DNA from 3 places in the Erwinia sp. AK-PDG3-5 genome. Region 2 is predicted to be linked to each of the others. Evidence: predicted binding sites of a transcription regulator. Region 2 holds the regulator's gene; each other region holds the start of a gene.
The links. Region 2 encodes CRP, which controls carbon source genes, mostly activating them, when cyclic AMP is high. Its sites were predicted from a motif close to ATGTGANNNNNNTCACAT; they were not measured.
Positions count from the first base shown of each region.

Region 1: the regulator CRP is predicted to act here: its motif matches at 4,916-4,933, upstream of AC1UKS_RS17950 (glycoside-pentoside-hexuronide (GPH):cation symporter).
Region 3: the regulator CRP is predicted to act here: its motif matches at 6,272-6,289, upstream of pth (aminoacyl-tRNA hydrolase).

Region 1 covers NZ_CM165967.1:3,841,813-3,852,023, forward strand. The annotation lists gene aceE (pyruvate dehydrogenase (acetyl-transferring), homodimeric type) at 1-2,050, opposite strand, end outside; gene pdhR (pyruvate dehydrogenase complex transcriptional repressor PdhR) at 2,194-2,958, opposite strand; gene aroP (aromatic amino acid transporter AroP) at 3,464-4,819, shown strand; gene AC1UKS_RS17950 (glycoside-pentoside-hexuronide (GPH):cation symporter) at 5,041-6,447, shown strand; gene AC1UKS_RS17955 (glycoside hydrolase family 43 protein) at 6,447-7,424, shown strand; gene ampE (beta-lactamase regulator AmpE) at 7,398-8,252, opposite strand; gene ampD (1,6-anhydro-N-acetylmuramyl-L-alanine amidase AmpD) at 8,258-8,824, opposite strand; gene AC1UKS_RS17970 (fasciclin domain-containing protein) at 9,013-9,573, shown strand; gene AC1UKS_RS17975 (RNA polymerase sigma factor) at 9,643-10,211, shown strand, end outside; gene AC1UKS_RS17980 (anti-sigma factor) at 10,209-10,211, shown strand, end outside.
Region 2 covers NZ_CM165967.1:440,452-450,662, forward strand. The annotation lists gene tsgA (MFS transporter TsgA) at 1-734, opposite strand, end outside; gene ppiA (peptidylprolyl isomerase A) at 1,004-1,576, shown strand; gene AC1UKS_RS01935 (putative adenosine monophosphate-protein transferase Fic) at 1,674-2,234, shown strand; gene AC1UKS_RS01940 (aminodeoxychorismate synthase component II) at 2,268-2,846, shown strand; gene argD (bifunctional acetylornithine/succinyldiaminopimelate transaminase) at 2,928-4,145, shown strand; gene AC1UKS_RS01950 (YccS/YhfK family putative transporter) at 4,213-6,291, opposite strand; gene crp (cAMP-activated global transcriptional regulator CRP) at 6,350-6,982, opposite strand; gene AC1UKS_RS01960 (OsmC family protein) at 7,290-7,700, shown strand; gene AC1UKS_RS01965 (phosphoribulokinase) at 7,740-8,609, opposite strand; gene AC1UKS_RS01970 (YheU family protein) at 8,687-8,905, opposite strand; gene AC1UKS_RS01975 (hydrolase) at 8,907-9,899, opposite strand; gene AC1UKS_RS01980 (LysE family translocator) at 9,985-10,211, shown strand, end outside.
Region 3 covers NZ_CM165967.1:2,796,427-2,806,637, reverse strand. The annotation lists gene AC1UKS_RS12905 (PI-PLC domain-containing protein) at 1-515, shown strand, start outside; gene AC1UKS_RS12900 (HAD family hydrolase) at 512-1,171, shown strand; gene ychF (redox-regulated ATPase YchF) at 1,457-2,548, opposite strand; gene AC1UKS_RS12890 (SulP family inorganic anion transporter) at 2,902-4,383, shown strand; gene AC1UKS_RS12885 (EAL domain-containing protein) at 4,638-5,291, shown strand; gene pth (aminoacyl-tRNA hydrolase) at 5,505-6,092, opposite strand; gene ychH (stress-induced protein YchH) at 6,368-6,649, shown strand; gene AC1UKS_RS12870 (GGDEF domain-containing protein) at 6,690-7,859, opposite strand; gene prs (ribose-phosphate diphosphokinase) at 8,128-9,075, opposite strand; gene ispE (4-(cytidine 5'-diphospho)-2-C-methyl-D-erythritol kinase) at 9,210-10,106, opposite strand; gene lolB (lipoprotein insertase outer membrane protein LolB) at 10,103-10,211, opposite strand, start outside.

The DNA.
Region 1 (10,211 bases), 1.4 Mb from region 2:
CTTGCGCTTCGCCGTACATACGCACCAGACCGTCATGCATGATGACTGCCACTTCGTAAGCATAAGAAGGATCGTAAGAGATACAGTTAGGGATAGTCAGAGACTGAATATGGCTGTGGCCATCTTCGTGCTGCAGACCTTCGCCGTTCAGCGTGGTACGGCCGGAAGTCCCGCCCACCAGGAAGCCACGAGCCTGCTGATCGCCTGCTGCCCAGCACAGGTCGCCGATACGCTGGAAACCGAACATGGAGTAGTAGATATAGAACGGGATCATTGGCAGGTTGTTGGTGCTGTAAGACGTTGCCGCCGCCAGCCATGACGCGCCAGCGCCCAGTTCGTTAATCCCTTCCTGCAGGATCTGACCTTTCTCGTCTTCTTTGTAGTAAGCAACCTGCTCGCGGTCCTGCGGGGTGTACTGCTGACCGTTCGGGCTGTAAATACCGATCTGACGGAACAGACCTTCCATCCCGAAAGTACGCGCTTCATCGGCGAGGATCGGAACCAGACGATCTTTGATCGACTTGTTCTTCAGCATCACGTTCAGGGCACGCACGAAGGCGATGGTGGTCGAAATTTCTTTGTTCTGCTCTTCCAGCAAGGCGGAGAACTCTTCCAGCGCAGGCATTTCCAGCTTCTCGCTGAAGTTTGGCTGGCGGGTTGGCAGGTAGCCACCCAGTTTCTCACGCTGACCGTGCAGGTATTTGTACTCTTCAGAGTCTTTCTCGAAGGTGACATACGGCAGTTTTTCGATGTTGCTGTCGTCAACCGGCACGTTGAAACGATCACGGATATAGCGCACGCCATCCATGTTCATTTTCTTCACCTGGTGAGCGATGTTTTTGCCTTCCGCGGATTCGCCCATACCATAGCCTTTAATGGTATGTGCCAGAATAACCACAGGTTTCCCTTTGGTATCCTGCGCTTTTTTCAGGGCAGCAAAGACTTTCTTCGGATCGTGACCGCCACGGTTCAGTGACCAGATTTCATCGTCAGACATGTCTTTAACCAGCGCAGCGGTCTCCGGGTAACGCCCGAAGAAGTGCTCACGCACGTAAGCGCCATCGCGGGATTTGAAGGTCTGGTAGTCACCGTCAACGGTCTCGTTCATCAGCTGAACCAGTTTACCGGTGGTGTCTTTACGCAGCAGTTCATCCCAACGTCCGCCCCAGATAACTTTGATCACTTCCCAACCGGCGCCAGCAAAGATGCCGTCCAGTTCGTTGATGATTTTGCCGTTACCGGTGACCGGGCCATCCAGACGCTGCAGGTTACAGTTGATGATGAACACCAGGTTGTCCAGCTTCTCACGGGTGGCGATAGTGATCGCCCCTTTGGATTCTGGCTCATCCATCTCACCGTCGCCGAGGAAGGCGTAAACGGTCTGCGCCGCGGTGTCTTTCAGACCACGGTGCTCAAGGTACTTGAGGAATTTCGCCTGGTAGATCGCGCCGATAGGGCCCAGGCCCATGGATACGGTCGGGAACTGCCAGAAATCAGGCATCAGTTTCGGGTGCGGGTAAGAGGACAAGCCTTTCCCGTCAACTTCCTGGCGGAAGTTGTTCATCTGCTCTTCGGTCAGGCGGCCTTCAAGGAAGGCACGTGCGTAAACGCCCGGAGAGATGTGGCCCTGGAAGTACACCAGATCGCCGCCGTCTTTTTCGCTACGCGCACGGAAGAAGTGGTTAAAGCACACTTCATAGATGGTCGCAGAAGACTGGAAGGAGGACATGTGACCACCGAGGTCCAGATCTTTCTTCGATGCACGCAGAACGGTCATGATGGCGTTCCAGCGAATTGCGGAACGGATACGACGTTCGAGAGAAGTATTGCCCGGATAGTCCGGCTCGTCTTCAACAGCAATAGAGTTGACGTAGTTGCGGGCGTTCACGCCTGCCGCGATTTTAACGCCACCTTTACGTGCTTCGCTCATTACCTGGTCGATCAGGAACTGTGCGCGCTCAACACCTTCTTCACGGATGACCGATTCGATCGCCTGTAGCCAGTCGCGAGTTTCGATCGGATCCACGTCATTGTGTAAACGTTCTGACATGGGGGTATTCCTTATCTGTGTCTAATACGTTGAATTGTCTGGAGCCTGTCCCACTGTGTCCGCAATCCTTCAGGCACAGTGAGACAGGCTCGTCGTGTATACCTTGCCAGTGGCAGGGCATAGTTCCGCGTTATGGTTACGCGTTAGTCCTTACGTTGCTGTAATCGTCGTAAGGAGCGCTCTCTGCGACTCTGCTCCCGACTTCTGTCCAGCAATATTTCCTCGATAAACGCCAGGTGACGGTGTGAGGCTTCGCGCGCCTTTTCGGGTTCGCGTGCCACAATCGCCTCAAAAATTCTGGCGCGGTGACCGCCTACTTTTGCCAGCATTTCCCGGCGCGAGTAGAGCAATTCGAAGTTCTGTCTGACGTTCTGTTCCAGCATCGGCCCCATGCTGCGGAGTAAATGCAGCAGCACCACATTATGGGCCGCTTCTGTTACAGCGATCTGATACTGCATCACCGCATCCGCTTCTGCGTCCAGATCCCCGCTGTCTTGTGCGGTCTGGATCTGCACATGGCAGTGGCGAATACGTTCAAAATCATCGTCCGTGCCCCGGAGCGCGGCGTAATACGCGGCGATCCCTTCCAGTGCATGGCGCGTTTCCAGCAGGTCAAACTGGGATTCCGGGTGGTCAGCCAGCAGTTCAACAAGCGGGTCGCTCAGGCTCTGCCACAGGCTGGTTTGCACAAAGGTGCCACCGCCCTGACGACGCAGCAGTAAACCTTTCGCTTCCAGACGTTGGATAGCTTCACGCAGAGAAGGACGGGAGACATCAAACTGTTTTGCGAGCTCACGTTCCGGGAGCAGCTTTTCACCCGGACGCAGGGTCCCTTCCATAATCAGGGACTCGAGCTGTTGCTCGATAGCATCGGATAGCTTTGGTTGGCGGATTTTACTGTAGGCCATCATCCCTTCTTCTGCCATTTGCCGAAGTTAATTGGTAATACCAATTGCAAAAAGGTGCCCGTAAACTAACAAAGTATTCACCTTATGTCCATATGGCAACCCACTGAAACAGGACCCACGTCTCGTTTTCCCATAGAGGACGAGTCCCAAAAAAGGGGGGGAAAAGCGGGGCGTTTCAAATGTTAAATTTTTTAACTTTTCTGAAACAAGGCAAGCGTTTAGTGGGTAAAAATCCACCGGCCATAAGGCAACGATATTCGTCTTTTGGCCGGGTTTGTGACAGAAACATGAATTGTGATTAAGCGATGAATTTTTAGGCATTCTCCCGCACAAAAAGCGAAAGCGAGTGCAATGGCCACCGCTTATCACTATTCTTGTCGCGAAGGTAGCATGAGCCTCTTTTTAGTGTCTCTGGCACTGTAAATTTTTCAATACGTTACCTGTGACAACTGACTGACAAAGACGCGTCTTTTGTTGAAAATAATAACGACATCATGAGGTTTATATGGAACAAACACAGGGCGACACGCTGAAGCGGGGATTGAAAAACCGCCATATTCAGCTGATCGCGTTGGGCGGTGCCGTGGGTACGGGCCTGTTTCTCGGCATTGCCGATACCATCCGCATGGCGGGCCCGTCGGTGCTGCTGGGCTACGCGATCGGCGGCTTTATTGCCTTCCTGATTATGCGTCAGCTGGGTGAAATGGTGGTCGAAGAGCCGGTAGCCGGTTCCTTCAGCCACTTTGCCTACAAGTACTGGGGCAATTTTGCCGGTTTCGCCTCTGGCTGGAACTACTGGATCCTGTATGTGCTGGTGGCGATGGCGGAACTGACCGCCGTCGGCAAATATATCCAGTACTGGTATCCGGATATTCCGACCTGGGTGTCCGCTGCCGTGTTCTTCGTGGTGATCAATGCCATCAACCTGACCAACGTAAAAGTGTACGGTGAGATGGAGTTCTGGTTCTCGATCATTAAAGTGGCTGCGGTCGTGGCGATGATTGTGTTCGGCTGCTGGTTACTGTTCGGTGGCCATGCCGGACCTGAAGCCCGCGTCTCCAACCTGTGGGATCGTGGCGGTTTCTTCCCGAACGGCATCTCCGGCCTGGTGATGGCGATGGCGGTGATCATGTTCTCCTTCGGTGGCCTTGAGCTGGTCGGCATCACCGCAGCAGAAGCGGATAACCCCGAGCAAAGCATCCCGAAAGCGACCAACCAGGTGCTGTATCGCATCCTGATTTTCTATATCGGCTCGCTGACCGTGCTGCTGTCGCTGTATCCGTGGACCAAAGTGATTGGCGGTGCCAGCCCGTTCGTAATGATTTTCCACGAGCTGGGCGACAGCCTGGTGGCGAATGCGCTGAACGTGGTGATCCTGACGGCGGCGCTGTCGGTGTATAACAGCTGCGTGTACTGCAACAGCCGTATGCTGTTTGGCCTGGCGCAACAGGGCAACGGCCCGAAAGCGCTGCTGAAGGTCGATTCACGCGGCGTGCCGGTAATGGCCATCGCGGTTTCTGCTGCCGCCACCGCCTTCTGCGTACTGATCAACTATCTGATGCCGGGTGAGGCCTTCGGTCTGCTGATGGCTCTGGTGGTGTCGGCGCTGGTGATTAACTGGGCGATGATCAGCCTGGCGCACCTGAAGTTCCGCCGTAAGAAAGATCAGCAGGGCGTGGTCACCCGCTTTAAGGCGCTGCTCTATCCCGTAGGTAACTATCTCTGCCTGCTGTTCCTGGCCGGTATTCTGGTGATTATGGCGATGACGCCAGGCATGGCGATCTCCGTCTGGTTGATCCCGGTGTGGATTGCCATTCTGGGCGTGGGTTATCTGCTGAAGTCACGGTCTCAGAAAGCCTGACAGCATGAGGGCACCCCGGTGCCCTCTTCTTTTCCTTCCGCTCGTTCACCAGTTCTGCTTACTGTTCATCGTCGGCTTACCCGCCTGAAAGCATAAATGTTATCCACCTCACACTTTCTCGCCGACAGGGATTTTGTCCATTTCTGCGACGCTTTCCACCAGCGCAAATCCCCCCTAAGCCATTAATACTGCACTTCATGATTCCAGTAAGGGAAAAATCCATGAAGGGCACTGCACTTTCGATTAAAGAGAAGATTGGCTACGGCATGGGCGATGCAGGCTGCAATATGATCGGCGGCGCCATCATGCTGTTCCTTAATTATTTCTACACAGACGTGTTTGGTCTGGCGCCCGCGCTGGTCGGCGTGCTGCTGCTGTCGGTAAGGGTTATCGATGCGGTGACCGACCCAATCATGGGCGCGATTGCTGACAGAACGCAGAGCAAATATGGCCGCTTCCGGCCCTGGCTGCTGTGGATTTCCCTGCCTTATGTGCTGTTCAGCGTGCTGATGTTTACCACGCCAGAATGGACCTATAACAGCAAGGTTATCTATGCCTTTGTCACCTACTTCCTGATGTCGCTGACCTATACGGCGATCAATATTCCCTATTGCTCGCTGGGCGGCGTGATCACCAATGACCCGAGCGAACGCGTCTCCTGCCAGTCTTACCGCTTTGTGATGGTCGGTATCGCCACCCTGATCCTTTCCCTTTCCCTGCTGCCGATGGCGGAGTGGTTTGGCGGAGAAAACAAAGCCCGCGGTTACCAAATGGCGATGAGCGTGCTGGCGCTGATTGGCCTGTGCATGTTCCTGTTCTGCTTCGCCACGGTGCGCGAGCGTATCCACCCGGCGGTGCCAAGCAATGACGATCTCAAATCTGACCTGAAGGCCGTGTGGAAAAACGACCAGTGGGTTCGCATCCTGCTGCTGACCTTCTGCAACGTCTGCCCCGGCTTTATCCGTATGGCAGCCACCATGTACTACGTCACCTGGGTGATGGGCCAGTCAACGCACTTCGCCACGCTGTTTATCAGCCTGGGCGTCATTGGCATGATGATTGGGAGTACGCTGGCGAAGGTGATGACCGACCGCTGGTGCAAACTGAAGGTATTTTTCTGGACCAACATCGTGCTGGCGATTTTCTCCAGCGGCTTCTACTTCCTCGATCCTCACGCGACCGTGCTGGTGGTGGTGATGTACTTTGTGCTGAATATCCTGCATCAGATCCCTTCACCGCTGCACTGGTCGCTGATGGCCGACGTGGATGACTACGGTGAATGGAAAACCGGGAAACGCATTACCGGCATCAGCTTCTCCGGCAATCTGTTCTTCCTGAAAGTGGGACTTGCGGTCGCCGGTGCCATGGTGGGCTTCCTGCTCTCGTATTATGGCTACGATGCGGGTGCGAAAGCGCAGGCACCGAGTGCCATCAACGGTATTATGCTGCTGTTTACCGTGATCCCAGGCGTGGGCTATCTGATCACCGCCGGCGTGGTTCGCCTGCTGAAAGTGGATCGTCCGATGATGCTGCAAATCCAGCAGGACCTGGAAAAGCGTCGGCAGAACTTCCAGCAATTGAACGACTATCACGACAGTAAATCCCCAATCAAACCGGTGAATACATAATGACTTCCTCACTCTGGCAAAATCCGTTAATCGAGCAGCGCGCCGATCCTTTTATCCTGTTCGATCGCGGCAGCTACTACTTTATCGCCTCCGTCCCGGAATATGACCGGCTGGAAATCCGCCAGGCAAAAACGCTGGCCGCACTGGCTGAGGCCTCGCCGGTTGTGGTTTGGCGAAAACCAGACAGCGGCGAAATGAGCGAGCTGATCTGGGCACCCGAACTGCACAGAATCGACGGTATCTGGGTCATCTACTTTGCCGCGGCGCCCACCCAGGCGATCAAAGACGGCCTGTTCCAGCACCGAATGTTTGCGCTGGCCTGTACGGACGATAATCCCCTCACCGGCACGTGGCGTGAATGCGGGCAGATTGTCACCCCGATCGACAGCTTTGCGCTGGATGCCACACACTTTGTGCATCAGGGAAAGAACTGGTATTTGTGGGCGCAGAAAGATCCGGCCATCGCCGGTAACTCCAACCTCTATCTTGCGGAGCTTGCCACGCCGTGGGCGATAAAAGGTGAGCCGGTGATGATCAGCCGGCCGGAGTTTGACTGGGAATGCCGGGGGTTTAGCGTCAACGAAGGCCCTGCCGCAATCCGCCATGGCAATCGTCTGTTTGTCAGCTATTCCGCCAGCGCAACCGATGAAAACTACTGCATGGGCTTACTGTGGATTGAGGCGGACGCGGACCCGATGGACAGTGCTAACTGGCATAAATCGGCGCTACCGGTCTTTACCACCAATACTGATCATCGCCAGTTTGGGCCCGGTCATAACAGTTTTACGGTCTCAGAGAAGGGAGAGGATGTGCTGGTCTATCATGCGCGGAATTACACCGAAATTGAGGGCGATCCGCTGTATGACCCTAATCGTCATACGCGGATCAAAACCTTTAGCTGGAATGCGCAGGGGATGCCGGAATTTGGCACGCCACCTGCCGATTCGTCGTCAGACCAGCGTGCCGTAAATGGTTAACAGCGCCACCACCACCACCATCACCCACGAAACCTTCTTCGCAAGCGCCACGGCGACGCGAGGGGTTTCGACCTTATCGGTGTGCGGATCGCGTGCCAGAGAGAACTGGGCAAGCCGCGTCAGCACCTGATATTGCGAGGTGTGGCGGTCGCCAAGGGAAGCAAACCAGGCGGGCAGCGCGCGCTCGCCATGGCCAAGCAGCGCATAGGCCACGCCCACTGCCCTGACCGGCAGCCAGTCAACAATATGCAGGATCGCATCCACGCCCGACTGTGAGCGCTCCAGCGGTGAATGATGACGCGCCAGCCACGACTGCCACGCCCGCAGGAAGGCGTATCCCACCAGCAATACCGGGCCCCAGGGGCCGCCAACCACAAACCAGAACAGCGGCGCCAGATAGTAGCGGAAGTTAATCCACATCAGCGCGTTTTGCAGTTCGCACAGGTATTCCCGTTCGTCGCAATCGACCGGAATACCGTGGATGAGCGTCAACTCTTCCGCCATCGCCTGATGCGCATCGGTGTCATTATGGCTCGCCGCTTTCAGATAGGTATGATAATGCAGGCGAACAGACCCGGCACCGATGCACAGCAGCCCAACCGCAATCCAGAACAGCAGTTGCAGTATGCCGAAAAACAGTCCTTTCAGCGCCAGCAGACAAACCACCATCACCGCCATCGCCAGCAGCATCATCGATAGCGTACGCACCAGCGAAAACCGGTGCTTCTTACGAAACAGCGGCGCCAGGTGATGATCCAGCTGCCAGTGCTCGCCCATTTTGAACAGGCGTTCCCAGCCCAGAACCAACAACAAACTAAAAAGCGTCATGCCTGTTACTCCTGTACTGGGGCGTCCGGGCGGCTGCCCAGCGCGTCCCGAAATCTTGTCCAGTCGAAAGCCGGACCCGGATCGGTTTTTCGTACCGGCGCAATATCACTGTGCCCGGTGATGTGCTCGGCTATTCCGGGATAATGGGCGATAAGCAGCGCGGTGAGTTCTTCCAGCGCCTGATACTGCGCATCGGTGTAGAGCAGGTTGTCCGTCCCTTCGAGTTCGATGCCAATGGAAAAGTCATTACAGGCCTCACGGCCCTGATAGGTCGATACGCCAGCGTGCCATGCGCGAAGGTGAAAAGGAACGTACTGCACGATTTCACCGTCGCGGCGGATCAGGCAGTGCGCGGAAACCCGCAGCTGGGCGATATCGGCAAAATAGGGATGGGCGTGGGGATCTAAAGTCCCGGTGAATAACGCATCGATCCACGGACCGCCAAACTCACCTGGAGGCAGGCTGATATTGTGGATCACCAACAGCGACGGCGTTTCATTATCCGGACGCTCATTGAAATGCGGCGAGTGAACCCGCTTCACTCCGTGGATCCAGCCCTCGTGCAACTGCATGCCCTGCTCTCCTTTTATAACGATTTCATCAGAGTAGCATGAATCATTTTTGGATAACCAAACTTCTGATAAGCGCCAAATCCGGCGGATGAAAATTATTTTGTTTTTCCTGCATCCAGTTCGCCTCCCCAGCCGTAGATAGCTTTGTAAGGCAAATGTGCCTTCTCTGACTCTCAAAGGAACACATCATGAAAACAATCGTTCGCACGGCGCTTTGCGCATCATTACTGTTCAGCGGTGTCGCCATGGCTGACTCGATGAGCAACAACGTTATGGTCGGCGGCTCTGCGATGTTCCCATCAAAAAACATCGTTGAAAATGCGGTGAATTCCAAAGATCACACCACGCTGGTGGCGGCAGTAAAAGCGGCTGGCCTGGTCGATACCCTGCAGAGCAAAGGCCCGTTCACGGTCTTCGCGCCTACCAATGCCGCGTTTGCCAAACTGCCTGCGGGTACCGTCGACAACCTGCTGAAGCCGGAAAATAAAGCCATGCTGACCAGCGTGCTGACCTATCACGTGGTTGCCGGCAACTATGACATGAAGATGTTAGAGAAAAAGATTAAACAGGGTAAAGGCCATGCCGAGCTGAAAACCGTTAACGGTCAGCCACTGTGGATTATGAGTAACGGCCCGCACAATATTCAGCTGAAAGATGGTCAGGGAAATGTCGCTAATATCAGCACTTACGATGTTCATCAAAGTAACGGTGTGATCGACGTTATTGATACCGTGCTGATGCCGAAATAAGAAAAAAGCGTTATACCAGGTGCAGCAGGTTTACTCAGATCCTCTGCACCTTTTTTTACAGGAAGCTTCATGACAGACGATGTTATCGACAGTCAGGTCCTTTTACTGCAAGCGGTCGGCCGAGGGGACAGGCGGGCGTTTGAACAGCTTTACCGCCAACTTTCCCCTTATCTTTTCGCCATCGCGTTGCGCATGCTTCGGCGGCGCGGCTGGGCCGAAGAGGTACTTCACGACACAATGCTGGCCATCTGGCAGCGAGCGGCCAGCTACGATCCCCAGCTGAGCGCGCCGAAGACCTGGATGACCACGCTTATCCGCCATCGGGCCATTGATTATCTTCGGCTGAAGGGCAACCAGTCCTCTCCGCTGGATACGCTGGATATCGACACGCTGAACGAAGATTACACTGAGGGACTCTCCTGCACCTTTGCGGACGGTTTACCCTCGACCTCTGAAGCCCGCAGATTAGCGGACTGCCTGGATCATCTTCCGGGAGAACAACGACAAAGTGTGATGCTGGCCTATTATCAGGGCCTGTCGCACAGCGAAATTTCTGAGCACCTGCAGCAACCGGCTGGCACCGTCAAAAGCTGGATCCGTCGCGCATTGGCCCATTTGAAAGAGTGTGTGGGAATATG
Region 2 (10,211 bases):
CCGCCGGCCTGACTGATATCCATACCCATGGTTTTGGTGGCGTACAGCGGCACCCAGCCAATAAAACCAAGCTGGCCCAGGATATAACAGAGGGCAGCTACGGAGAGCAGCAGCACGCCAACACCCCATTTCTCTTTCTCACCCTGCGGCTGGTTGGGTGCTTTCTTGCCGAGCACCGGGAACTCAAAGCACAGTGCCAGCACAAAGATGGCCACGTAGATCACGCCGATACAGGCATACACCCAGTACCACGGCAGCGAGCGCGCGAGGATGGCGGCGGCAATTATCGGGAAAATCGTTCCGGCCATGCTGAAGAAGGAGTCGGTAAACAGCAGGCGCGAACCGCGCTGACGGCCTTCGTACAGATGGGTGATCAGGAAGGTGCCGATCGACATGGTAATGCCGCTGACCACACCCAACACAAACATGCACAGAGAGAAGACGCTCAGACTGTGGCTGTTCATCAGCCCCAGCACCGCCAACACCATCAGCACAAAACCAAAGATCAGCTGGCGCTTCAGCGGAATAATTTCCATCAGCCAGGCATTCAGAAACACCGCAGCGAGGATACCGGCGTTCAGGAAGGTAAAGGTATTACTCATCTGGGCAACAGGTAACTGGAAATAGTCAGCAATATTTTCCAGCACCATCCCGGTCACAATAACCACTGCGCCGGTAAGCGCATAAGAGAAGAAGCTGATCCAGGTAAGCCCGATGCGATCGCGATTAGTCATAATTGGAAACCTGTGAGTCAAAGGGAGTGTGGAGCAGGACGCCCACGGTAAGCGTCGGAAGTGTAACGATAATCGTGATCAGCTTAAATAATTAATGAAACATTTGTTTTCATATTCATGAATAACGTGAGCAAGCTCACGCTTTATCGGGTCTCGCAAGCGATTGCCCGGACAGGTTTCGACGTAAATATAGGTAAAACGCTGGCGCACGGGTAAGCGCCTCTTTACAATCAGTTTTCTTGCCTGTAGCCCTTTGTAAGGAATCTTTCATGTTAAAACGTACTTTGACAGCGGTTGCGACCGTTCTCGCGCTGTCCTCGATCTCCGTATCTGCTCTGGCAGCCAAGGGAGACACGCATGTGATGTTGACCACCTCCGCTGGCAACATTGAGCTGGAACTCAACAATCAGAAAGCACCGATCTCCACCAAGAACTTCGTTGATTACGTCAACAGTGGTTTTTATAACAACACCACTTTCCACCGCGTGATCCCCGGCTTTATGGTGCAGGGCGGCGGCTTTACTGCGGATATGCAGCAGAAGCCGACCAACGCGCCGATTAAAAACGAAGCCGACAATGGCCTGCTGAACAAGCGCGGCACCATTTCAATGGCCCGTACTGCGGACAAGGACAGTGCCACCAGCCAGTTCTTCCTCAACGTCGCGGACAACGCTTTCCTCGACCATGGCCAGCGTGATTTTGGCTATGCGGTGTTCGGCAAGATTGTGAAAGGCCAGGACGTGGCGGATAAAATCTCCCAGGTTCAGTCGCAGAACGTCGGTCCTTACCAGAATGTTCCGGTGAAACCGGTGATGATCCTCTCCGCAAAAGTACTGCCTTAATCTCCCGATGGGTGATTGCTGCTTATACTGAGTGCAGGCATCTTGCACGCGGCCGCCCGGCCGCATTAAGCAGCAATCACTTCGTCATGGAGGCAGCATGTCCAAAAAAGTCACCGATAAACAAAAACACAGCCTTTGGCAGCAACGACTGGAAGCCAATTTCCTCGCCAGTTTTCAGTTAGGCGGCACCGTCTTCGATCCCGGCCCTGCTCATCCCGGACTTCCCCATTTGCGGGCGCTTCACCATGCCTTATTTCAGGATGTCCTTGAGGATGCGGGCGAACTGCGCCGCGTTGATATCCAGTTGGGCGACACGCCGTGCTGCCATTTCGAATATATCGAGAAAGAAGGCAATGCGCTGATGCAGTCGCTCGAAGATGAGAATGGCCTGGCCGATTTGCCGCTGGAAACGCTGACCGAACGTCTGGCGTGGTATTACTGCGAACTCACGGTGCTGCATCCGTTCCTGCACGGCAATGGGCGCGCTCAGCGACTGCTGTTTGAGCAGGTGATCATTCAGGCCGGGTTTGATATTCAGTGGAAGAATATGGATGCGGAAAGCTGGCAGGCCGCGAATCAGGCGAGTCTGGACGGCGATCTCAGCTTACTGACCGCCGCGTTTGGCAAAGTGGTAAGCGAACGGCCGGAAAGTGCGTAGAATAGCGCGGTCCTGATCCCGCCCGGAGCCACCATGCTACTGCTTATCGATAACTACGACTCATTTACCTGGAACCTCTACCAGTACTTTTGCGAGCTGGGCGCTGAGGTTGAAGTTCACAGAAATGATCGGATCACCCTTGAGCAGATCGCGGCGCTACAGCCCGAACGTTTGGTGATTTCTCCGGGACCCTGCACGCCTGACGACGCGGGGATTTCTCTCTCAGCTATCCGCGCTTTCGCTGGAAAGCTGCCGATTCTGGGCGTCTGCCTGGGGCATCAGGCGATAGCCCAGGCGTTTGGCGCGCGCGTGGTGCGGGCGCGCGAAGTGATGCACGGGAAAGTCTCCGCCATTGAACACAACGATGGCGGCGTGTTTGCCGGTCTGAATCATCCGCTCACCGTCACCCGCTACCATTCGTTGATTGTGGAAAACGGCTCGCTGCCCGATGACTTTGAAATCACCGCCTGGACCCTTGCAAACGGGCAACCGGACGAGATTATGGGCTTCCGCCATCGTCATTTGCCGCTGCAGGGCGTGCAGTTCCATCCGGAAAGTATCCTTAGCGAGCAAGGGCATCAGCTGCTGGCGAATTTTCTTACGCGGAAATAAATTGCCTTTAAGTGATTTATTATGCATATTTTATGATTATAATTTCACTTTTCTGCAACGTTACAAATGATGAGGTAGTCAATGGCAGCGGATAAATTAGCGGTGACGCGGGCGACATTTGATGAAGTGATATTGCCTGTTTATGCACCAGCGCAGTTTGTGCCGGTGAAAGGCAAAGGGAGCCGTGTCTGGGATCAGCAGGGCAAAGAGTACATCGATTTTTCCGGTGGGATTGCGGTCACCGCGCTGGGACATTGCCATCCGGTGCTGGTGGAAGCGTTAAAAACTCAGGGTGAAACCCTCTGGCACACCAGCAACGTGTTTACTAACGAACCCGCACTGCGCCTTGCCAGCAAGCTGATCGCCGCCACCTTTGCCGAGCGCGTGTTCTTCGCGAACTCCGGTGCTGAAGCCAATGAAGCCGCCTTCAAGCTGGCCCGCTATTACGCCTCTAAACGCCATTCGCCGTACAAAAGCAAAATCATCGCTTTCCACAACGGCTTCCATGGCCGCACGCTGTTTACCGTTTCTGTCGGTGGCCAGCCGAAATATTCTGACGGCTTTGGGCCGAAACCTGCCGATATCGTGCATGTGCCGTTCAACGACCTGGACGCGGTCAAAGCGGTAATTGACGATCACACCTGCGCCATTGTGGTTGAGCCGATTCAGGGTGAAGGCGGCGTGATGCCCGCGACCGTCGAATTTATGCAGGGGCTGCGCAAACTCTGTGACGAACATCAGGCGTTGCTGGTGCTGGATGAAGTACAAAGCGGTATGGGCCGCAGCGGCAAGCTGTTCGCCTATGAGCATTACGGCGTGACGCCCGATATCCTCAGCACCGCGAAAGCGCTGGGCGGCGGTTTCCCGGTCAGTGCGATGCTGACCACCAACGAGATTGCTTCCACCATGTCGCCTGGCGTGCACGGCACCACCTACGGCGGAAATCCGCTGGCCTGTGCCATTGCCGAAGCCGCGCTGGATATCATCAATACCGAAGCGGTGTTGAGCGGGGTGGAAACGCGTCGTGAGCAGTTTGTCACCGCGCTGAGAGCGCTGGACGCGAAGCTGGATCTGTTCAGCGACATTCGCGGTAAAGGGTTGCTGATTGGTGCGGCGCTGAAGCCACAACATGCCGGCAAAGCGCGCGATATTCTGAATGCCGCCGCCGCTGAAGGGGTGATGATCCTGAATGCCGGGACCGATGTGATCCGCTTTGCGCCATCGCTGGTGATTGAGCCGACCGACATTGAAGAAGGCATGGCGCGCTTCGCCAAAGCCGTCGAAAAAGTCCTGACTTAACCGACAGTAACGGGAGCTGAGTGGCTCAGCTCCCGATCCGCGACTGTCCTTCTCTGCACCATTCTGCTTACGTCGACTTCCTTAACCGCCGGGACAACCAGCGTCCATGATGCGGCCGCGCGCTCCACGCCAGTGACGAGATGGTGTGCATCACGCTGAGATGCCCCAGGATCCGCTTCACATGCCTTTCCAGGATGGTCACCGGCCCCTGATTCAACTCCATCTGCGTATCCAGCACGTTCGCTTCTGAGCTCGGCCCGTCATACTCCAGCCGCTGTTGGCAACGCTGCAACGCAATCTCACAGGCCTGCAGATAACGCTCCGCCAGCGACGAGGTCAGCATGGTGTGTTCACGCGCCAGCGTGGTCATGGCATTGATATGCTCGACGATAAACTGGCTGTGCGTCACCCACAGTTTCATATCCGCCAGATAGCTGGGATCAAAGCCTGGCTCCTGCATCGACTGATTGAGCGAGTTGAACAGAGCGTTGTGCGCCTGATTAACGCGGATACGCTGATAGGCCAGCTTCACCGGGTCCTGTTCATTCCCCAGCAATAACCGCAGCGCATCCTGATAGGTTTCCAGCGCGTCATGCGCATTCTGCCGCAGCAACCCGCTTTGCCATTGCGGCCACAACCAGATGGTGCCCCCGAAGGCAATCAGGCAACCCATCAGCGTATCCAGTAAACGCGGCAGCAGGAAGTCTGCGCCGTTAAGCGAGAGCAGCTGCAACGAATACACTGCGGTGACCGTAAAGCCAATCATCGCGAAGCCGTAGAATTTACGGATAAACAGGTAGCTGATAAGGGTAATGGCTAGCATCACCAGCAGCACGATGGATTCGGGTGCCTGCAGGCGCAGGGTTACTGCGGCAATCACCAGCCCGGCCAGCGTGCCCAGCGCACGGTGCTGAATACGGACGCGGGTTGCGCTGTACCCGTTCTGGCTGACAAACATGACCGTCATCAGGATCCAGTAGGGTTTGGGCAGATTAAAGAATAGCGCCAGCGAGCTGGCAAAGGTCAGCATCACCGCAAAGCGGGCGGCGGTGCGCAAGGCGGCCGATTTCAGCGACAAATAGCTTCTGATAGCCGGCAGCAGCGGCAGTCGGCGCTGCCGGTCAGCCATCAAATCGCGCTGATAAAGGGGACGCTGGGTACGCAGCACCCGACCAATCCGGCTGAAGTGGTAATAGCAGAAGGTGCCGACGGGGTTATCCGGATTCTGCCGTGAGATCTTCTCCAGCGCCTGAAGCTGCTTATCCATGGTGAAGCGCTCGGGCAGCTTGTGGTAGAGGATATCGTCGGCCAGTTCACGTAGCCTGGCGGCGATGGTCTGCGCATTCCAGCGGATCACCGCTTCGGCATGGCTTTGCTCCACCAGCTTTTGCACTTCTTCCGGCTGATGCAGGCTGACGGAGATGTGCTCCTGCAAATCAAGCGCGATTTGAAACGCGCGGGTCAGCCGCTTGTGGTGATTGTTGTTGGTGGCTGACAGCATATGCATCTGCTGATAGCAGGTGGTGATCAGGTCGACCGCTTTTTGCTGGCGCGCCAGCAGCGGAGGCAGGGCTTTCTCCGGATCGGTGAGTTTGGTCAGCAGGGTGTATTTCGCTTCGCAGTAACCCGCCAGCTCGCGATAGAGCAGGCTTAAGGTTTCCCGCAGCGGCTGCTCTTTCCACAGCCAGAACCAGACCCAGTTGAACACGCCGTACCAGATGGTGCCGAGCACGTAGAGCATCGGCGGTTCCCACACCGGCATGCGTCCTGCCAGGCTAAGGGTGAAGATTGCGGCTATCAGCGAGCCGGGCAGCAGGCGACCATGCAGCGGGCTGATTTCGCCGGTGACGCCCAGCAGCATCGCCATCGAAAACAGGATCACGGGCAGGGGAACGTGGTGACCGGCAAGGTACTGGATCAGGAAACTGCTGAAGGCGAACAGGATTCCGCCAACGATCAGGCGTTTGAAAAAGCGCTTATGAGGAGTATCAAGGCCAGCGAGGTTGCAACAGGCAGGGACTAAGGAAAACAGCAACCCTTTTTGCAAGTCGCCCAGCAGCCATCCCATCGCTACCGGTAAACAGAGCACCAGCGTCTGGCGCAATGCGTAGTTGATCTCCGGGTGATAAATCAGTCGACGCCACATCACTCCACACCAAATAAAAAGGCGCAACACCAGGTGTTGCGCCGTGGATCAGAGCCGATTAGCGCGTGCCGTAGACAACGATAGTTTTACCGTGTGCCGAGATCAGGTTCTGATCTTCCAGCATCTTCAAAATGCGTCCCACTGTTTCACGAGAACAGCCAACGATTTGCCCAATTTCCTGGCGGGTGATCTTGATCTGCATCCCATCCGGGTGCGTCATGGCGTCCGGTTGTTTTGCCAGGTTCAGCAAGGTCTGCGCGATGCGACCCGTCACATCGAGGAAAGCTAAATTGCCCACTTTCTCAGAAGTGACCTGCAAGCGATTCGCCATCTGTGCAGACAGGCGCATCAGAATGTCAGGGTTAACCTGGATCAGCTGACGGAATTTTTTGTAGGAGATTTCAGCCACTTCACAGGCTGTCTTCGCGCGTACCCACGCGCTGCGCTCCTGACCTTCTTCAAACAGGCCAAGCTCGCCAATAAAGTCGCCCTGATTGAGGTAAGACAGGATCATCTCTTTGCCTTCTTCATCCTTGATAAGCACCGCTACTGAACCTTTGACGATGTAGTAGAGGGTTTCTGCCTTTTCACCCTGATGAATCAGCGTGCTCTTGGATGGATACTTATGAATATGGCAATGAGACAGGAACCATTCAAGTGTCGGGTCTGTTTGCGGTTTGCCGAGAACCATTCGCTGTTATCCTCTGTTGTAATCGTGCCTAAATACAGGGGCAGAGTTCCCTGCCAGGCGTTGAAATAGTCAAGCGTTTCCCATCAGGAAATTTATTCGGGCCTCTGTTAAAAGCCTGGCTCGTTATGCGATTCGTTTCGTCGTGCCTGTAGAGTACTGACGAAAATATTACAGCTTTGTTTGTAGCACAGCTTTCAACGAGTGTCTTGTGTTGTCTCGCTTCAGCATAGTGCGAAAATTGCCGCATTGCCGTTTTTCTGGCTAAAGCGTAATCTGGCGATAACTGAATGAATTAGAGGAAATTGTTATGCAGGCTCGAGTCAAGTGGGTTGAAGGGTTAACGTTTTTGGGAGAATCCTCATCCGGGCATCAGGTTCTGATGGACGGAAATGCGGGCGATAAAGCCCCGAGCCCGATGGAGATGGTGTTGATGGCCGCGGGCGGATGCAGCGCAATCGACGTGGTTTCCATTCTGCAGAAGGGCCGCCACGACGTAAAGGATTGCGAAGTGAAGCTCAGCTCCGAACGCCGTGAAGAGGCCCCACGCCTGTTCACCCACATCAATCTGCACTTTATCGTCACCGGCGTGGCGTTAGGCGATAAAGCGGTGTCGCGTGCCGTTGATCTCTCCGCTGAGAAATATTGCTCGGTCGCACTGATGCTGGGCAAAGGCGTGGAAATCACCCACAGCTATGAAGTGATTGAGTTACCGGCGTAAGTCATCCCATCGCCGCCTTAAGCCCCGTTCCCGCGGGGCTTACTCTATTTTCTTACCCTGGATCAGACGTTTCACCAGCGGCCCCATAATCAACTCCATCGCCAGTCCCATCTTGCCGCCCGGCACCACCAGCGTATTAATGTGCGAGATAAACGATCCCTGCAGCATCGACAGCAAATACGGGAAGTCGATATCTTCCAGCGCCTGGAAATGGATCACCACAAAGCTTTCATCCAGCGACGGGATACCGCGCGCCGCGAACGGGTTAGAGGTATCTACGGTCGGCACACGCTGGAAGTTAATGTGCGTGCGGGAGAACTGCGGCGTAATAAAGTTGATGTAATCCTCCATGGATCGCACCACCGAATCCATCACCGCTTCGCGTGAGTGGCCGCGTTCGCTGGTATCGCGCACCAGTTTCTGGATCCACTCCAGGTTAACGATCGGCACTACGCCAACCAGCAAATCAACCTGCTGGGAGACATTGTTCTGCGGCGTCACCACGCCGCCATGCAGCCCTTCATAAAACAGCACGTCTGTCGGTTCCGGCAGGGATTGCCACGGCGTAAAGGTTCCCGGAACCTGATTCCAGGGTACCGCTTCATCATAGGTGTGCAGATATTTGCGGGATTTGCCGCTGCCTGAACGACCATATTCCGCGAAGGTCTGTTCGAGCAGGGCGAAGTCATTGGCTTCCGGGCCGAAATAGCTGATATGGCGGCCCATATCGCGCGCCTTACGGATCGCCATATCCATTTCAGGACGGGTATAACGGTGAAAGCTGTCGCCTTCGACTTCGGCGGCATGCAGATTCAGCTGCTGGAAGATTTTTCTGAAGGCCAGGCTGGTGGTGGTGGTTCCCGCCCCGCTGGAGCCGGTGACGGCAATAACCGGATGTTTGGCTGACATGCGCATACCTCCCTGAGAAAAGTCACATCGATCACGCATTGGTACCATGTTTCGCGCACGGGTGTCATCTTTGCCACTTAACCGGTCACGGAACCTCGCGGCATAATATTGACCGTCTCGTGCAGTTCAGACCACACCAGCACCGCTTCGCCGCTGCTTAACTGGCGGCGAACATCCTTCACTTTTTGTTCCAGCGAGCGTTCCTGCTCACCGTAGTCGGTGCCTTCACGCAGGACAAAGGATTCAATCAGGTTATCGAGGGTGTCAGCGTCGAGCTCTTTCCAGGGAATAATCACGTTAGTTGTCCAGCCAGGTTGAAAGCCATTGAGGAATGCGTTGCTCAAGCCACATTTGCGGATTGCGTAAGGTGCCACCGACAAACCCCACGTGGCCACCATATTCGGTCAGTTGATAGGTCACTGACGCAGGCAGCAGGTCGGGCGTGGGGATCACTTCGTCGGTCATAAAAGGATCGTCTTTGGCGTGGATGATCAGCAGCGGTTTTGCCACGCCGGGCAATAACGGCATCGCGCTGCAACGACGGTAGTAATCCGTCGCATCCTGAAAACCGTGTGCCCTGGCGGTAATGGCATCATCAAAATCACGCAGCTTTTTCAGCGCCCGAAGCTCAGTCAGATCGATGGGCAAGGTGCCAGGCCAGGCAAGCAGTTTGCGTTCAGCGTTTTGCTTCAGAAGATTGAGCAGGTAGCGCTGGTAAACGCGGGAAAATCCCTGCTCCAGCTTCTGGCTGCAGGGTTCCAGCATCAGCGGGGCCGATACCACCACCGCCGCATCCAGCAGGCAGTTTGCGCCCTGCTCGCCCATCAGGCAGGCCAGCATATTCCCGCCCAGCGAAAACCCAACGGCGGCGGTGGGAACCTGCCCCCACTCTGCACGCAGCCAGTTAAGGAAAAAGGTGGCATCGCTGGTTTCGCCAGAGTGATAAATCCGGTGGAGGCGATTGGGCTCGCCGCTGCAGCCACGAAAATGCATCACCACCCCCAGCCAGCCTCGCGCCTGACAGCTTTCCAGCAGCCCGTGGGCATAAGGGCTGTTTACGCTGCCTTCCAGACCGTGAAACAGCACCATCCGCGGCTTGTGTCTGGCACCTGCAGGATCTTCACTCCACGCCAGATCGATAAAATCCGTGTCCGGCAACGTCAGGCGTTGCCAGTGAGGTTTTAGGTTAATCCGACGGCGAACCAGGCGCGGCAGAAGCGTTTGCAGGTGCGCATTGCTCATGCCGGTTAAGGGCTGAAAAGAGGCGGCTGCTGAGTGATTAAAATTCATGTTCAAAATGCTTGTAGGATCTCTGTCACATTGCTAGCTTCGACAAGTTCGTTTCTGGTCAGGGGGTGAGGAGCACCCGTTTCATATGGAACTGAGTTTGTTTTTATCGATGTTAGGCTTTTTATGGGTCGCTGCCATCACGCCAGGCCCTAATAATATGTTACTGACCGCCTCCGGCGCCAACTTTGGTTTTCTGCGCTCGCTGTGGTTGCTGATTGGCATCATGATCGGCATGCAGGTGATGCTGCTGATGGTCGCCTTTGGCATTGGTGGACTGATCCTGCTTTATCCCTCGCTGCATCTGGTGCTGAA
Region 3 (10,211 bases), 2.4 Mb from region 2:
ACGGAGTGCTGGTGGTCAGCCATGATATGCCGCGTAATGGCGCGTTGACCTTCGCTACGGTATTGGGCGACTACGTTAATGCAGGGCGGCCGGGTACGCTTGCCATTAATATAAAGTCTGACGGACTGACCGCACCACTCCACTGTTTGCTGACATCCCACCAGGTGGTCGATTATTTCTGCTTCGATATGTCCGTCCCGGACACGCTGCCTTATCGCCAAAGGGAAATGCCTTTTGCTGTCAGGCTGAGCGAGTATGAACCGGAAGGTCCGCTGAGTGAATGTGCCAGCATCGTATGGTGGGATGCCTTCAGCGAACAGACGTTACCTACAGATCGTTTGGCGAACTGGCTGTCGAGGGGAAAACGCGTTTGTCTGGTTTCACCAGAGCTGCACAGGCGATCGCCGGAAGCCTTCTGGCAGCAGCTAGCGGCGTTGCCACCAGCGATACGGCAGAATCATAATTTAATGTTGTGTACCGATCACCCGGTACTCGCAGAGAGGGCTTTGTCATGATCCAGATCCGCGGCGTGATTTTTGATATGGATGGTGTGCTTATTGATGCGCGCGAGTGGCATTACACTGCGCTGAACCGCGCGTTGGGCCTGTTTGGTTTTGCTATTAGCCGTGAAGCCCATCTTCGTGAGTTCGATGGTCTGCCCACCTATGACAAGCTGCAGCGTTTATCCGCAAACCAGGGATTGCCATTGACGCTGCACGGATTCATCAATGAGATGAAACAGCGCTATACGTTGCAAATGGTCACCCGTCTTTGCGCGCCGGTGCCGGCACATCATCAGGCGCTTGCCGGGCTGAAAGCACAGGGTTACCAGCTTGCCGTCGCGTCCAATTCTGTACGCGGCAGTATTGACCTGATGCTAGAAAAAGCCGGGCTGAAAAAATACCTTGGGTTCACGCTGTCGAATGAGGATGTCGAAAAGGGGAAACCCCACCCGGAAATTTACCACAAGGCGATATCCCGCATGGGATTGATGCCGGAAGAATGTGTAGTGGTGGAAGACAATCCGCACGGCATTGCCGCGGCAGTAGCCGCAGGGGCACATGTTTTACGCGTGGCAGATCCCTCTGAAGTATGCCTTTCACGCATAACCGATTTTATTCGTCAGAGAGAAGCGGGGTCTGATGTGCCAGCCGACTCTCACATATTCTGATAGCCATCCTGCAGGGACTGATAACAGGTCGAGCCAGTTAAATATTTCTGTCGCAACGCTTAGGTGAGCATAACGATTATTTGTCTATTTATTATGCCGTTATTGTATTCACCTGGCATTAAGATGGAAGTCTGATGTACTCACCTAAGTACTCAATTTTTTACTGTGTTTCTACGAAACCATTTGAGACGCTATGAAATGAAAAATCCACGCCATGGCGTGGATTTTAGAAGGGTTTGCCGCCTTGATGAGGTTTACTGACACCCATCAGACAACTTAAGTGCTTTAGACGTTAAACAGGAAGTTCATCACGTCGCCATCTTTAACGATGTACTCTTTACCTTCTGAGCGCATCTTGCCGGCTTCTTTCGCACCTTGCTCACCCTTGCAGGCGATGTAGTCATCAAAGGCGATGGTCTGCGCGCGGATAAAGCCTTTCTCGAAGTCGGTGTGGATCTTACCGGCAGCCTGTGGCGCGGTGGCACCTACCGGGATAGTCCAGGCACGTACTTCCTTCACGCCCGCGGTGAAGTAGGTCTGCAGGTTCAGCAGCGAGTAACCGGCGCGGATCACGCGGTTCAGACCGGGCTCTTCAATACCCAGCTCGGCCATAAACTCTTCGCGGTCGGCATCTTCCAGCTCGGCAATATCAGACTCAACGGCGGCACAGACTGGCACCACCACGGAACCTTCTGCTTCGGCAATCGCGCGCACGATGTCGAGGTACGGGTTATTTTCAAAACCGTCTTCGTTTACGTTGGCGATATACATGGTTGGCTTCAGGGTCAGGAAGCTCAGGTAGCGGATGGCCGCTTTATCTTCGTCGCTCAGATCCAGCGCGCGCAGCATGCCAGCTTTTTCCAGATGCGGCAGACATTTTTCCAGCGCGGCCTGTTCAACTTTGGCGTCTTTGTCGCCGCCTTTGGCTTTCTTCTGCACGCGCTGCAGAGCACGTTCACAGGTATCAAGGTCGGAAAGCGCCAGTTCGGTATTGATGGTTTCAATATCGTCAGCCGGGTCGACTTTATTATTCACGTGGATGATGTTGTCGTTTTCAAAACAGCGCACCACGTGGCCGATCGCTTCAGTTTCGCGGATGTTGGTCAGGAACTGGTTACCCAGGCCTTCACCTTTCGACGCGCCTTTTACCAGGCCGGCGATATCCACGAACTCCATGGTGGTCGGCAGAATGCGCTGTGGCTTAACGATGGCCGCCAGCTGATCCAGACGGGAGTCAGGCATTGGCACTACGCCGGTATTCGGCTCAATGGTACAGAACGGGAAGTTAGCTGCTTCGATGCCCGCTTTGGTTAACGCATTGAACAGGGTGGATTTCCCGACGTTTGGCAGGCCCACAATACCGCATTTGAATCCCATGTTTGAATCACCTTAATTGCTTGATAACCAATGAGCCAGACAACTCACCGGTGTTATTAGTTGGTTACTGCTAAAAGTTACCGCGCATTATACACGGAATTATGCGGCAAATGACGTTGATTTATGCCCAGCCGTTCAGGTTTAGGGTTGAGATCTGCCTCACAATTCCCGATACTGACTTAACTTTACAGCTGACGGAGAACGCCGCAGATGCATCGCTTGCTGCTTACGCCACCTTAAGACTTCCCTTGCCAGCAACGCCTGTTGCGCCACTCGTCTCTCTGACGAGCCTCTTTGCGCCCGTTCTTCCGCGGTGCAGGATTTCACCTGATTAATGATAACTGGAAATTTTAATGTTTAATCTGAGCAAGCTCAGGGCGAGTGACGTCAAAAATGACGTGCTGGCCGGTGCCGTGGTGTCTGTCGCGCTGATCCCGGAAGCGACGGCCTTTTCTCTGCTGGCCGGTCTGTCACCGACCATCGGTCTGCATACCGCCTTTATTCTCGGGCTGGTCACCGCCTTCTTCGGCGGCAAGCCTGGGATGATCTCCGGCGCGGCCGGGTCGATCATCGTGGTGCTAATCAGCCTGATTACCCAACACGGCTACGAGTATGTGCTGCTGGCGACCATCCTGGCGGGACTGATCCAGCTGGCGATTGGCGTGCTACGACTCGGTAAGTTTATCCGGCTGGTGCCGCAACCGGCGATTTATGGGTTCGTTAACGGGCTGGCGATCGTAATTATGCTGGCGCAGTTCCCGATGATTAAAGGGCAGGGGCCAGTGATGTATGCGCTGGTGGCGCTGGCGATGATGATTGTCTGGCTGTTCCCGAAACTGACCAAGGCGATCCCCGGTTCGCTGGCGGCGCTGATTGTCATCAGTGCGATTGCCATTGGTTTTGGTCTGGATACCAAGCGCGTTGGCGACCTGGCGAATATCTCCGGGTCACTACCATCCTTCCATCTGCCGACCGCGCCATTAACCTGGGACACCCTGAAAATCGTGCTGCCGTATGCGGTGGTGATTGCGCTGGTGGGGCTGATTGAGTCGCTGCTGACGCTGGCGGTGCTGGATGAAATGGGCAGTAAAAAGGGCGCCGGCAACCAGGAGTGCGTGGCGCAGGGCATCGGCAACACCATCTGCGGCTTCTTCGGCAGCTTTGCCGGCTGTGCGATGATCGGTCAGTCAATTATCAACTTCACTTCCGGCGGGCGCGGACGCATCTCCAACCTGGTCGGTGCGGTCCTGCTGATCCTGTTTGTCATTAGCCTGTCCGACTATATCGCACTGCTGCCGGTGGCGGCGCTGGCGGGTATTATGTTCGTGGTGTGCATTAACACCTTTGAATGGAGCTCCATTAAACGGCTGAAACGCATGCCGAAAGCCGATGCGGTGATTATGATCGCGGTAACGCTGGTGACCATTTTCACCGACCTGGCGATGGCGGTGATCTGCGGGGTGATTATCTCGGCGCTGGTCTTTGCCTGGCAGCATGCGCGCATCACCATTATCGCGCAATCAGAAAAAGAGGGCGAGAAAACCTACCGTCTGGAAGGGCCGCTGTTCTTTGGTTCCACCGCCAGTTTCCAGGAACTGTTCAATCCGCAACAGGATGCCGACAGTGTGGTGATCGATTTCGCCCGCACCCGGGTGATGGATTCCAGCGGCGTGGAAGCAATCGACAAGCTGACCGCTCGCTACCTTGAAGCCGGTAAAAGCCTGCGTCTGCGCCACCTGAGCGAGGATTGCATCAGCTTGCTGCGCCAGGCCGGGCCATTCTGCAGCCATGAACTGGACGATCCGGATTATAAAGTCGCCAGTAATGATGCCTGAGTCATGAAGGGGTTGCCGGGCCTGCCGGCAATCTTAAAGATTCCAATACGGTCAAAAAATCCTGACCATCAACAAAACGTTGAGAACGATAAAAATTGTTGCCAGGGGTGACTAAACTGTAAAGCTGCCGCTGGACCTGCCGATAACGTTAAAAATCGTCGTATTGATTCGCTGTTTTACAGAATAAGCATCTATGTTTTATCTGTACGACGATTTTTAGCATTGGCAGGACGCCAGAACATTGGCATGAAGGCATGATACATAATTACAACTGTGTTCCTATCCACACGCTTAACGGTGAACTGATCGCACTCGATCTGACGCCTGGCGAAATGGACATTGATTCGGGCACTCCGCTGGTCGATCAGCTCGATCCGGAAACCCTTTTGCTTAATCAATTGCTCACCATTGAGCATTACGCTGACTATTTCCAACAACACGGCTTGCTGTGCTGCCTGACGATCGATTTCCAGCTGGCTAAAGTGGTCAGCCAGTCGGCGTTTATCCAGCAAATCCTCAGCCATTTGCCGTTTATCCGTCTGAAACTGTCAGAGGATTTCCCGAACCTGCACGATGGTCCGAACAATCCACTGCTGCGGACGCTGATTGAACAGCTCAACATCCTGTGGCTGGATGATTTAGGGGCAGGGGACGCGAACCTGAATGCGCTGCAGTCGAAAATGTTTGAGGCGGTAAAACTCGATCGGCAGTTCTTTCTCGATAACGTCACCAAACCCTGGTTCAGCATCCTGATCGCCAATATCCGCCAGTACACCAATCGGGTGATTGTGGAAGGGGTTCAAAGCGAAATCCAGCTGGGGAAACTGGCCGAAAGCAAAATCTGGGGCGTTCAGGGCTACTTCTTGCCGAGGGTGGCGCTGAAAGAATTGGGCCAAGCCGACGACTAATCTTTCCTTTGACCTGTGCATCCCCCCAATTTGCCAACATCTCAGAGGCTACAGGGTGGTGCCACAGGGCGCGTTAGCCGGGTGTATGCCGCAGGGATGCGGCATCCAAGCCCCCAGGGATGGGTTCACGGCGTCCCGGATAACGCGCCCTGTGGTAACGCCGGGTCACCAAACCCGGTCTTGACCTTAAGATCACCAAACCCGGTCTTGACCTTACTCAGCCTTAAAACTGTGCAACCGGTTCATCGCCTTTAAGCGATCTTCCTTCAACCACACCTCGGTACAACGCGCGGCTTCATCAATAGCATTATCAATTAACGACTGCTCGGCTGCCTGCGGCTTACCCAACACAAATCCCACCACCTTATTGCGATCGCCCGGATGACCAATGCCAATTCGCAAACGGTGGAAGTTAAGATTGTTGCCGAGCTTGCTGATGATATCTTTTAAACCATTGTGACCGCCATGACCGCCACCCTGCTTGAACTTCGCCACGCCCGGCGGCAAATCTAACTCATCATGCGCCACCAGAATCTCTTCCGGCGTAATCCGGTAAAACGTGGCCATCGCCGCCACCGCTTTACCGCTCAAATTCATAAAGGTGGTCGGAACCAGTAAACGGACATCTTCGCCGCCGATATTCAGACGTGCGGTGTAACCGTAAAACTTACTGTCTTCTTTTAACGCTTGATTGTGACGCTGTGCCAGTAAATCGACGTACCAGGCACCGGCATTATGACGGGTGGCGGCGTACTCGGCGCCGGGATTGGCAAGGCCCACAATCAGTTTAATGCTGCTCACTTGTCTGTTTTCCTGAAGAGTGCGGTGAAGAAGGGGGCTAGTGTACGTTGCCCGGCTGAAAACGCAAAATCCCCCACCAAAACGTGACACACGCCGCAATAGTTCACATCCGTGATAATGCATTTTCTATAAGAAATCAGCAGCTTGTGCGTAAAGAAATGTCAAACTTTTAGCAACAAATGTGATCTGTCCCGCACCAACATAAACATCCATTGCATAAACTTATGACATTCGGGCACAGGACAACGCCCTTATCTGGAAACTGGAGGGGAATAATGAAACGTAAACATGCCAATCTTACCGGTAATTCTTTAATGGTGTTGGGCCTGGTCGTAATGGTGGCGGGCGTCGGTTATTCCGTGCTGAATCAGCTTCCACAACTGCAATTGCCTCAGTTTTTGGTTCATGGCGCCATATTCAGCATCTTTATCGGCGCACTCCTTTGGCTGGTGGGCGCACGTATCAGTGGACGGGAAAAAGTCACTGACCGCTACTACTGGGTACGCCACTACGATAAACGCTGCCGTCGCAGCACCGATGGCCCTAGCCACCATTAATCCCGTTAAAAACGCCTCTGTTCAGAGGCGTTTTAATCCTTTATCCCGCCACGCCTGACAGCACCTCCACTTCGGTTGCTACAAAACGCGTCACCCGGTTACGCCCTAACGCCTTTGCCTGATACAAGGCTTCATCAGCGGCGACCATTAACGTCGGTATCTGATGGTAAGCACCCTGCGCGGTGGCCACCCCAATACTCACCGTGTAATTCACCCCTTCCGGATGGGAATGCTCCACCGTCTGACGGATCTTCTCGGCATACCGCAAGGCATCGCGCTCGCTGGCCACCAGAATCGCCGCAAACTCTTCGCCGCCTAATCGCGCAAAATGACTCTGCGCCGGCAGGGATTGCTGCACCTGTCGGCAAAAATCAATCAGCACCAGATCGCCCTGACTGTGACCAAAGCGGTCATTGATGCTCTTAAAATGGTCCAAATCGAACAGCATAATGGTTAGCGGCTGCGCCGTTTTATCACACAGGCGAGCCAACGCTTCGCCCTGCTCAAACAACGCGCGACGGTTCCAGACGCCGGTCAGGGGATCGAGCAACGAGGCATTCTTATACTTGATCTGCGTGCGCTCATTGACCATTGCCAACATGGTAAAGGTCAGCCCGATCACCATCATGATCGACTCCAGAATGACGTAAACCGAAAAGGTCGAACCGCCAATCGCGCCATGAAACGGACTGGGAATGCCGCCATCCACCACCGCGCGCGTCAGGTGGAACAGCAGATGGATCCACAACAACAGCTGGGCCGGCCAGTAGGTCACCGGCAAGGTGGCCCGCGAACGGTGCAACTCAATGATCATCCAGCCGGTGTAAATCACACACAGCAGACACACGGCCAGAATGCGCATCGGCATCGAGTGATAAAACGTCGACCACTGACATAACACCAGCCACACCAGCGGCCCGGCCAGCCATAACCAGCCGCTGCGCGCCCCGCGAAACGCCCGAAACGACATCACCAGCAGACTGTAGGCCAGCATCACCAGCAAATTGCCCACGCCGACCGGCAGAAACAGACTGCCGTTGCTGCGCAAACTGCTCAGGAACACCGCAATGATGGTGATCACCAGTGCCAGACACTGAAAACCCAATACGCGATTATATTGTGAGCCTTTCCATGCAAACACCATGATGATGCTGAGAAAAAACAGCACATAGAGCTCGCAAACAAACAGGGTATAGACGTCCAGCGTCATCTTAGGATTATTCCTGGTGGAATCATTCAGGCAAAATATCATTAATAAATAGCGGCCAAAAGAGCTGGCTGGCGGGAAAGATAAAAAATAGTTGCGAGAGATGACAATCAGGACTAAAGGGCGGTACAGAAGGGCTGACAACAGAGACAATCGCCGGGGAAGACAGGAGCCGGACCTTTAGATTGTTACGAAAGTGATAAAATAGGTTAACGGATTTGGAATAATTGGTTGGGGAAAAAGAGGGACGGGCGAACCCGTCCCTTCGCTATCAATGCTCGAACATCGCAGAGATAGACTCTTCATTGCTGATGCGACGGATCGCTTCAGCGAGCATGCCAGACAGCGTCAACGTACGCACGTTTGGCAGGGCTTTGATCTCTTCCGGCAGCGGAATGGTGTCGCAAACCACCACTTCATCAATCACGGAATTACGCAGGTTTTCCACGGCATTGCCGGAGAAAATAGGGTGCGTGGCGTAAGCGAATACACGCTTGGCACCACGCTCCTTCAGCGCTTCAGCAGCCTTGCACAGCGTTCCACCGGTGTCGATCATGTCATCCACTAATACGCAGTCACGGCCAGCGACGTCACCGATGATGTGCATCACCTGTGAAACGTTAGCGCGTGGACGGCGTTTATCGATGATCGCCATATCAGTGTCGTTCAGCAGTTTAGCAATAGCACGGGCGCGTACCACACCGCCGATGTCCGGGGAAACCACAATCGGATTCTCCAGGCCAATCTGCAGCATATCCTCAAGCAGAATCGGGCTACCAAATACGTTATCAACCGGGACGTCAAAGAAGCCCTGAATCTGTTCAGCATGCAGATCCACAGTCAGTACGCGATCGACACCTACGCTGGAAAGAAAGTCAGCAACCACTTTGGCCGTGATGGGTACACGAGCGGAACGTACGCGACGATCCTGACGGGCATAACCAAAATACGGGATTACGGCAGTAATACGGCCAGCGGATGCACGGCGCAGGGCATCTACCATCACAACCAGTTCCATCAGGTTGTCATTGGTAGGGGCACAGGTGGACTGGATGATGAAAATATCACCACCGCGTACATTTTCATTAATTTGTACGCTCACTTCACCATCACTGAAACGACCGACGGCGGCGTCGCCCAGGCTAGTGTAAAGGCGGTTGGCAATACGTTGTGCTAGTTCGGGTGTTGCGTTACCAGCAAAAAGCTTCATATCAGGCACGAGAAGAACCTCAGGCTTTGCGTCCAGAGAATGAACATCATCGTTAGCGGCACTGGGCGGAATACCGTAACGACGGTTTCATACGGGTATAGTCATCTACGTGCAGCATCAGGAACGTGGCGATGCTGTCACGGTCACTCTAATAACGTCGAAAGGTGGCGGTGCAGCGGCGAAACGTTAACGCCTCGCGCAACAAAGCTCTGCCACGCTTTCGGCGTTAGCTCAAACACCTGGCGGGCAGCGGACTCGGTGTCGAATTCAGCAAACACACAAGCTCCTGTCCCGGTCAGGCGCGACGGCGCGTATTCTAGCAGCCAGGAAACGAGCTGTTCAACCTCGCGAAAACGTTTTCTTACGACTGGTTCACAATCATTACGGAATTCAGCACTTAATAACTCACTGATTTCGCGGGCTGGCGTGGTGCGGATCAGCTCAGGATCGGTGAAAACAGCCGGTGTGGAAATGTTCACGCCAGGGTGGACAACAAGATACCATTTTTCTGCAGGCGACACCGGAGTCAATTTTTCGCCGACGCCTTCAGCAAAAGCGGCAAAGCCTTCCACGAACACCGGAACGTCCGCGCCCAGCGATAATCCCCAGCCGGCCAGCTCGCTCAGCGTGAAGCCGGTTTGCCACTGGTGATTCAGCGCGACCAGCACCGTGGCCGCATCAGACGAGCCGCCGCCCAGCCCGCCGCCCATCGGCAGGCGTTTCTCAATGGCGATGCTGGCACCGGCCTGTGCCGGCAGCGTTCCGCGCAATGTCGCCTGCTGCTGCAACAGCTTCGCCGCCCGCACCACCAGATTGTCTTCCTCTTTTACCCCGACCACCGGCGTCAGCAGGCCGATCTGCCCGCTGGCGTTGGTCTCAACGGTCAGAGTGTCGCCATAATCGAGAAACTGAAACAGCGTCTGCAAATTATGGTAGCCGTCAGGACGACGGCCCGTGATGTAGAGAAATAAATTCAGCTTGGCGGGCGCCGGCCAGCTTTCACGGCTGCCCGCCGTCAGGGGAACCTTACCTGCACTCATTTAACGATCCAGCTGTCCATTTTCAGTTTGATGCGCTGGTTGCCTTCTTTCAGCTCAAGATTGGATGGCAGCGTCGGGTTCTGCTTGCTGTCATAACCCTGATAG